Regions from separate parts of the Pseudomonas sp. NPDC090755 genome, predicted to be linked through region 1. Evidence: predicted binding sites of a transcription regulator. Region 1 holds the regulator's gene; the other holds the start of a gene.
What was found. The regulator sigma-54, encoded in region 1, starts transcription at its own class of promoters, with help from an activator protein. The targets are predictions, from matches to a motif close to ANTGGCATNNANNTTGCTNT.

Region 1 (4,349 bases):
TTGTCCGGTGCCCGTCCCACCCGCACGCTGCAGGGGAAGCGTCCGGCGACGCCAACGAACTTTGCCGCAGCCCGGGCGTGCAGCCCCAGCTTGTTGATGATGGTAATTTCACGAGCGGGCATCGCGGCAGGGGTCCTGTGGGCTAGAGGTCGCGGTGGCGAACCTGGACATTCTTCAGTGAGTGCTGCAGCACTTGGCCCAGGCGCTCGGTCAGGTACACCGAGCGGTGGTGTCCGCCGGTGCAGCCGATGGCGATGGTGACATAGGCGCGGTTACTGGCGGCAAAGCGCGGCAGCCATTTGAGCAGGTAGCTGGAGATGTCCTGGAACATTTCCTCGACATCGGGCTGCGCCGCCAGGTAATCGATCACCGGTTGCTCAAGGCCTGAATGCTCGCGCAACTCGGGCTTCCAGTACGGGTTGGGCAGGCAGCGCACATCGAACACCAGGTCGGCGTCCACCGGCATGCCACGCTTGAAGCCGAACGACTCGACCAGGAACGCGGTGCCGGGCTCCGGCTGGTTGAGCAGGCGCAGCTTGACCGAGTCACGCAACTGGTAGAGGTTCAGGTTGGTGGTGTCGATCTTCAGATCAGCAAGGTCGGCGATCGGTCCGAGCAGTTCGCTTTCGACCTTGATCGCTTCGGCCAGGGAGCGATTGGCGTTGGTCAGCGGATGGCGCCGACGGGTTTCCGAGAAGCGCTTGAGCAGGGTCTCTTCGTCGGCGTCCAGGTACAGCACGTCACACTGGATATGCCGGCTGCGGGCATCTTCAAGCAGTTCGGGGAAGCGAACCAGGTGACTGGGCAGGTTGCGCGCATCGATCGATACGGCGACCTTGGGTTGCATCAGCTCGGTGTTGATCAGCGCGTTTTCGGCCAACTGCGGCAGCAACCCGGCAGGCAGGTTGTCGATGCAGTAATAGCCGTTGTCCTCCAGTACCGCGAGGGCGGTGCTCTTGCCGGAGCCGGAGCGACCGCTGACGATGATCAGGCGCATGGGTCAGTGCTCGTTCTGTACGTCCAGGACAACCTGGTACAACGCTTGGCTGCTGCCGGCGGCCCGCAGGCGCTCACGAACCTCCTTGCGGTCGAGCATGCTGGCGATCTGGCGCAGCAGTTCCAGGTGTGCATCGGTGGCCGCTTCCGGAACCAGCAGGACAAACAGCAGGTCGACCGGGGCGCCGTCGATGGCATCGTAATCAATGGGGGCATCCAGGTGCAGCAGGGCGCTGACGGGCGCAGTGCAGCCTTCGAGCCGGCAGTGGGGAATGGCAATGCCATTGCCAAAACCGGTGGAACCCAGTTTTTCGCGAGCGACCAGCTTTTCGAAGACGTCTTGCATCTCCAGCTCGGGCACTTGCTCGGCGATCACGTTGGCGACCTTTTCCAGGGCGCGCTTTTTACTGCCTCCCGGCACGTTCACCAGGGAACGGCCGGGGGTCAGGATGGTTTCAAGTCGGATCATGGATGAGGGGGATCAGCGGGCTGCTGCACCTTGCAGCAGGCTCTGCTGTTTTTCCTTGTGTTTTTTCAGTTGGCGGTCGAGCTTGTCGGTCAAGGCGTCGATCGCTGCATACATGTCTGCGTGTTCGGCATTTGCAACCACTTCGCCGCCGGGAATAAACAGCGTCGCTTCGATTTTCTGCTGCAATTTCTCGACCTTCATGATCACCGTCACGTTGGTAATCCTGTCGAAGTGACCTTCCAGCCGTTTCAGTTTCTGTTCGACGTACTCGCGCAGCGGTTGGGTGACTTCTACATGCTGTCCACTGATATTGACTTGCATACAGCTTCTCCTTTGTTGCCCGTGCATAAAGAGGCAGGTATTGCGCCTGCCACTGAACTGCTGTGGCATATCTCAGGGGCTACATCAGTCGCTTGCGTTCGCTCGACGGTGCGATGCCGAGAGACTCGCGGTACTTGGCGACGGTGCGACGGGCTACCTGGATGCCTTGTGCCTCCAGTAAACCAGCGATCTTGCTGTCACTCAATGGCTTTTTCTGATTTTCCGCTGCAACCAGTTTTTTGATGATCGCGCGGATCGCCGTGGACGAGCATTCACCGCCCTCGGAGGTGCTGACGTGGCTGGAGAAAAAGTACTTCAGCTCGTAGATTCCCCGCGGGGTGTGCATGTATTTCTGGGTGGTCACCCGGGAAATGGTCGACTCGTGCATGCCGACCGCTTCGGCGATGTCGTGCAGCACCAGCGGTTTCATCGCTTCGTCGCCATGGTCGAGGAAACCACGCTGGTGCTCGACGATCTGGGTGGCGACCTTCATCAGGGTCTCGTTGCGGCTCTGCAGGCTCTTGATGAACCAGCGGGCCTCCTGCAACTGGTTGCGCATGAAGGTGTTGTCGGCGCTGGTGTCGGCGCGTCGCACAAAGCCTGCGTACTGCGGGTTGACCCGCAGGCGTGGCACGGCTTCCTGGTTCAGCTCGACCAGCCAGCGCTCGTTGTCCTTGCGCACGATCACGTCAGGAACCACGTATTCGGCTTCGCTGGACTCGATTTGTGAGCCCGGGCGCGGGTTGAGGCTCTGGACCAGCTCGATGACCTGGCGCAGTTCTTCTTCCTTGAGCTTCATGCGTCGCATCAACTGGCTGTAGTCGCGGCTGCCCAGCAGGTCGATGTAGTCCTTGACCAGGCGCTGAGCCTCGGCCATCCACGGCGTACTGGCGGGCAGCTGGCGCAGTTGCAGCAGCAGGCACTCGCTGAGGTTGCGTGCGCCGATGCCGGCGGGCTCGAACTGCTGGATGCGGTGCAGGACGGCTTCGACTTCGTCCAGTTCGATATCCAGTTCAGGATCGAAGGACTCGCAGATTTCTTCGAGGGATTCGTCCAGGTAGCCCTGGTTGTTGATGCAGTCGATCAGCGTCACGGCAATCAGCCGGTCGGTGTCGGACATCGGTGCCAGGTTCAACTGCCAGAGCAGGTGGCTCTGCAGGCTTTCGCCAGCCGAGGTGCGGGTGGTGAAGTCCCACTCGTCATCGTCGTTGCTGGGCAGGCTGCTGGCGCTGGTCTGGTAGATATCTTCCCAGGCCGTGTCGACGGGCAGCTCGTTGGGAATGCGCTCGCTCCATTCGCCTTCATCCAGGCTGTCCACGGTCGGCGTGGTTTCCTGGAAGCTGGTGTCCTGGGTTTCGGCAACAGGCTTGCTTTCGGCGTTGTCGGCCATCGGGTCGCTGTTGTCGAAGTCGTCGCCTTCTTCCTGGCGTTCGAGCATCGGGTTCGATTCCAGCGCTTCCTGGATTTCCTGCTGGAGGTCCAGGGTAGAAAGCTGGAGCAGACGGATGGCCTGTTGCAACTGAGGAGTCATCGTCAGTTGCTGGCCCATTCTTAGGACGAGCGATGGTTTCATGGCAGGGGCTTAACACCTTTTTCGCCGGCGCACATGCGCCATCCACTACAAGGGCACCGAAGCGCCAACTTTAAGCAAATTATATGCCTGAAATTGGAGCGTTTGCCTAGGGTGCTGTAACAATTATGCCGTATGGAAACGGATCTGCAGCCCCGGCAAACGCCGTGTCGCTTCGAACTTACAAGCGGAACTCGTGGCCCAGGTACACCTCTTTCACCAGGTCGTTGGCCAGGATGGTCTCTGCATCGCCTTCAGCGATCAGTTGGCCATCGTTGACGATGTAGGCGGTTTCGCAGATATCCAGGGTCTCACGGACGTTGTGGTCGGTGATCAGCACGCCAATGCCCTTGGCCTTGAGGTGGTGGATGATCTGCTTGATGTCGCCGACCGAGATCGGGTCGACACCGGCAAAGGGTTCGTCGAGCAGGATGAATTTCGGCGCGGTTGCCAGGGCGCGGGCGATTTCGACGCGGCGGCGTTCACCACCGGACAGGCTCATGCCGAGGTTGTCGCGAATGTGGCTGATGTGAAATTCCTGCAGCAGGCTTTCCAGTTCCTTGCGTCGACCGGCGGCATCGAGGTCCTTGCGGGTCTCGAGGATCCCCAGGATGTTGTCGGCCACCGACAGCTTGCGAAAGATCGAGGCTTCCTGGGGCAGGTAGCCAATGCCGGCACGGGCGCGGCCGTGCATCGGCTGGTGGCTGACATCCAGGTCGTCGATCAGGACGCGGCCCTGGTCGGCCTGGACCAGGCCGACGATCATGTAGAAACAGGTGGTCTTGCCGGCGCCGTTGGGGCCGAGCAGGCCGACGATCTGGCCGCTGTCGATGGACAGGCTGACGTCGCGAACCACTTGTCGGCTCTTGTAACTCTTGGCCAGGTGCTGGGCTTTGAGGGTCGCCATTTACTCGGCCTTCTTCTTGGGCTGGATCACCATGTCGATGCGCTGACGCGGCGTGGCCACGTTGCTGCCACCCCGACCGGCGGTCG
Region 2 (4,349 bases), on a different contig from region 1:
GTACGTACTGCAGCAGGGTGTCGTAGTAGCTGTTGTCGCCCACCAGCACCGCCCCCAACACCTGCCTGCCACTGGCATCGACCACCAGGCGGCGGTAGGCCGAACCTGCTTCGTCGATGAAACGGTAGCTGCGCGCACCGGGCGTGGCGCCATGGGCATCGCCGATGGAACCGACATCGACACCCAGCAGTTTGAGCTTGGTCGACATGTCGGCGCCGGTGAAGCTGCCGGCATCGCTACCTGCCAGCGCCGCAGCGACATTGCGCGCCATGCTGTAGCCCGGCGCCACCAGGCCGAACACGCTGCCGTTCCACGAAGCGCATTCGCCGATGGCGAAGATAAGCGGATCGCTGGTACGGCAGGCGCTGTCGATCACCACACCGCCACGGGCGGCAACGTCCAGGCCGCTGCTGCGGCCCAGGGCATCCTGCGGACGAATCCCGGCGGAGAACACGATCAGGTCGGTTTCGAGAAACTCGCCGCCGTCGAAGTTCATGCGAAAGCGATAGTCCTCACCGGCCACCACCGACTGGGTCGCCCGCGACAGGTGCACACCCACGCCCAAGGCTTCGATCTGTGCCCGCAGGGCCGCGCCACCTTCGGCATCCAGCTGCACCGGCATCAGGCGCGGGGCGAATTCCACCACGTGGGCTTCCAGGCCCAGGGACTTGAGGGCGTTGGCCGCTTCCAGGCCCAGCAGGCCACCGCCGACCACCACGCCACGTCGAGCATTGGCTGCGGCGGCGCGGATGGCGTCGAGGTCATCGAGGGTACGATAGACCAGGCGCGAGGCGCCCTCGCAGCCCTGGATCGGTGGCACGAAGGGGTAGGAGCCGGTGGCCAGGATCAACTGGTCGTAGGCATAGCGACCGGCCGGCGTGACCACCTCTCGGCGTTCGCGGTCGATTTCCAGCACCGCTTCGTCCAGATGCAGGGCAATACCGTGTTTGGTGTACTGGCCCGCAGCGCCCATTGCCAGGGTTTCGGCATCGCTGCCACTGAAGTATTCCGACAGGTGCACACGGTCATAGGCGCGTTGACGTTCCTCGCCGAACACCCGCAGTTCGAAGCGGCCCAAGGCGCCCTGTTCGATCAGTTGCTCGACGCAGTGATGCCCCACCATGCCGTTGCCGACGATGATCAGTTTTTCCCGCGGGGTGATGGTCGTTGCTGCATTCATACCTGATCCTCACTCAAGGCCATTCACGGTGGCTGTGCGGCCGGGGCGAACCCCGAAAAACAAAAAAGGCGCCTGGAGCCGAAGCTCCAGGCGCCTTTGCCTGGTCGTTTTATGTAGTTCCGGTGCGGATCGCCATTGACCCGCGAGAACGTTGTGGTATTGCAAAAGCAGGTAGCGTGCCAACTGCCAAAAGCCGCTTTTTCAGGGCCTGAACGCCGCTGATCGCAGCGGATATCGACCCAGGCTGGTGCAGCCCTCCCCCTTATGGGGCATTCAATACACGTCGCGCAGGTAGCGTTTGCTGCGGCTCAGTTCGCTGACATAGGCCTGCGCCCGATCGATACTGAGCGCACCATGCTCACGTACCACCTGCTTGAGCGCCGCATCGACATCCCGGGCCATGCGCTCGGCGTCGCCACAGACATAAAAGTGGCCGCCCTCCTCCAGCCAGCGCCACAGCTCGGCGCCTTGTTCGAGCATGCGCTGCTGAACGTAGATCTTTTCTGCCTGGTCACGGGAGAACGCGGTATCCAGCCGGGTCAGGTGGCCGTCGCGCTGCCAGGCCAGCAATTCGTCGCGGTAATAAAAATCGCTGGCCGCTTTCTGCTCACCGAACAACAACCAGTTGCGCCCCGTGGCGCCAGTAGCCTGGCGCTCCTGGAGAAAGGCACGGAACGGCGCCACACCGGTTCCGGGGCCAACCATGATCACCGGCGCATTGCTGTCTTCGGGCAGACGGAAGTGGCTGGTCGGCTGGGTGAAGATCCTCACCTGGTCCTCACCCACCCGATCGGCCAGGTATGTCGAACACACGCCTTTGCGCGCGCCATAGCGAACGGTGGATACGGTCAGGTGGACCTGCCCGGGGTGATGTTTGGGGCTGGAGCTGATCGAATACAGGCGCGGCTGCATCGGTTTGAGCAGGCTCAGCCAGGTGTCCAGGTCCAGTTGCGGGTTGAATGCGTGGACCACGTCGATCAGCTGCTTGCCCCACAACCAGTCCTTGAGGGCTGCCTTGTTCTGGGGTTTGAGCAAATCCGACAGCGGCGACTGGCTGCTATGGGCGGCAACGCTTTCGAGCAGCTTGGGCGTGACACGCGCGATTTCCAGGTGCCCGGCCAGGGCTTCGGCCAGCGGCATGTCGGCCTGGCCCTTGAGGCTGACCGACTGGCCGCCATCGAGCCGGGTCGCCAGCAGCAGTTCGTCCACCAGCGCCGGGCAGTTGCGCGGCCACACGCCGAGGGCATCACCGGCCTGGTAGCTCAAGCCGCTGTCGGCCAGCTCGAACACCAGTTGCCGGGTTTCCTTGGTGGCGCCAGGGCTGTTGAGCAGGCGGTTGTCGAGCAAGCGTGTCGGCAAGGGTTGCTGCTTGCTGAAGCTGACCGCTACGGGTGCAGGTGCCGCGCTGGTTACTGCCACAGACGTGCCGCCAAGCTTGTCGAGCAAGGCCTGCAGCCACTGCCCGGCGGGCTCGTCGAGATCGCCCTCGCAATCGACCCGCTCCAGCAGGCGCTGGCCACCCAGTTCGGCCAGGCGCTGGTCGAGCTTGCGCCCAAAGCCACAGAATTGCTCATAGCTGGAGTCGCCCAGCGCCAGTACGGCATAGGGCAAGCCTGCGCAGCGACTGGCCTGCTCACCGTGCAAGCCCTGCCAGAAGGTGGCGCCGCTGTCCGGCGCATCGCCATCGCCAAAGGTACTGGCAATCAGCAACAGGCTGGCGGCACCGTCCAGTTGCTCCATGGCCACCGTCTCCATGCAGCTCAATTGCACGGCCAGACCCGCCTGGCGCAGGCGCTCGGCGCACTGTTCGGCCAGGGCCTGGCCATTGCCGGTCTGCGAAGCCCAGAGCAGCAGGTGCCGAGCTTGCTCCGGTGCGTTCAGCGGCGCGGCCTGGGGCTGGGCACTGCGTGAGTACAGGCCGGCCAGCAGACCGTCCACCAGCAAGCGCCGCGCTGGCGCCAGCGGCGCGCTGGCCGGCAGGGTCGGCACCCCGTCGAGCCGGGCTTGCGCGCTGCGCAGGCCGAGGACGAAACCCTGCATGTATTGTTGTTCATCTTCGGCCAGGACCAGTTCAACCCGGGGGTCCAGGCCGAGCAAGCGGCTCAGGGTGTCGGTGGGCATGGCAGGATGCTCCTGGTCGATCGGGGTGGCAGGAATACGTTCACCGGCGACCCGCGCCAGGGCCACCGCGCAATATTTGAACGCCGGTTGCAGCGACACGGGATCGACGGCGTCGCTGGTGACGGCGTTGACCGCCAGGTTGTCGCCATAGACATCGTTCCAGTGAAACGGCGCAAAGCAGTTGCCCGGCAACACCCGCGTGCTGATCCGCGCCGGCAGCAGCGCCTGGCCACGCCGTGAACGCAGTTGCACCTGATCCTTTTCGGCGATCCCCAGGCGCGCGGCATCCTCGGGATGGATCTCCAGGAAAGGTCCGGGATCGAGCTTGTTCAGGGTCGCCACCTTGCCCGTCTTGGTCAGGGTGTGCCATTGGTGCTGGACCCGGCCGGTGTTCAACACCAGGGGGAAATCATCATCGGGCCGTTCGGCCGGCGGCAGATAAGGCCTGGCGAAAAAGCGTGCCTTGCCGCTGGTCGTGGGGAAGGCGATGGCCGGCACCTGGCCCTGCACATCGCGGTGCAGCGTCTGGCTGAGGCCGTCATTGAGATAGCGCAGCGGGCTGCGCGGGTTGTCACGCCGAGGTGGGCATGGCCACTGTTGCGGCGCCTGGCGCAAAACGTCGTAGCTGACGCCGCGCAGGTCATAGCCGGTAGCCGGGTTCCAGGTCTGGCGGATTTCCTCGAACACCGCCTCGGCATCGGCATAGCTGAAGGCCTCGGCGTAGCCCATCGCACAGGCGATGCGGGCGATGATCTGCCAGTCGGGCAGGCTGGCGCCGGGCGCTTGGACCGCCTTGCTCATCAGGGTCAGGTTGCGCTCGGAGTTGATCATCACCCCCTCGCCCTCGGCCCACAGTGCGGCGGGCAGGAGAATGTCGGCGTAGCGGTTGGTCTCGGTGTCGAGGAAGGCATCCTGGGTAATCACCAGTTCCGCCGCTTGCAGGCCGTCGATCACCTGCTGGCGATTGGCAACGCTGGCCACCGGGTTGGAACAGATGATCCAGCAAGCCTTGATCCTTCCGGCGGCCAGGCTGTCGAACAGCGCCACG

Region 2: nirB (nitrite reductase large subunit NirB) is a predicted target of sigma-54. The motif match lies at 1,345-1,364, and genes of this name have one in related genera.

The regions. Positions count from the first base shown of each region.
Region 1 covers NZ_JBIVXC010000002.1:317,363-321,711, reverse strand. Annotated here, with positions in the region: gene ACIQUS_RS05355 (HPr family phosphocarrier protein) at 1-122, opposite strand, end outside; gene rapZ (RNase adapter RapZ) at 143-997, opposite strand; gene ptsN (PTS IIA-like nitrogen regulatory protein PtsN) at 1,001-1,465, opposite strand; gene hpf (ribosome hibernation-promoting factor, HPF/YfiA family) at 1,478-1,786, opposite strand; gene ACIQUS_RS05335 (RNA polymerase factor sigma-54) at 1,866-3,359, opposite strand; gene lptB (LPS export ABC transporter ATP-binding protein) at 3,538-4,263, opposite strand; gene lptA (lipopolysaccharide transport periplasmic protein LptA) at 4,264-4,349, opposite strand, start outside.
Region 2 covers NZ_JBIVXC010000019.1:92,780-97,128, reverse strand. Annotated here, with positions in the region: gene nirB (nitrite reductase large subunit NirB) at 1-1,180, opposite strand, end outside; gene ACIQUS_RS22825 (molybdopterin-dependent oxidoreductase) at 1,454-4,349, opposite strand, start outside.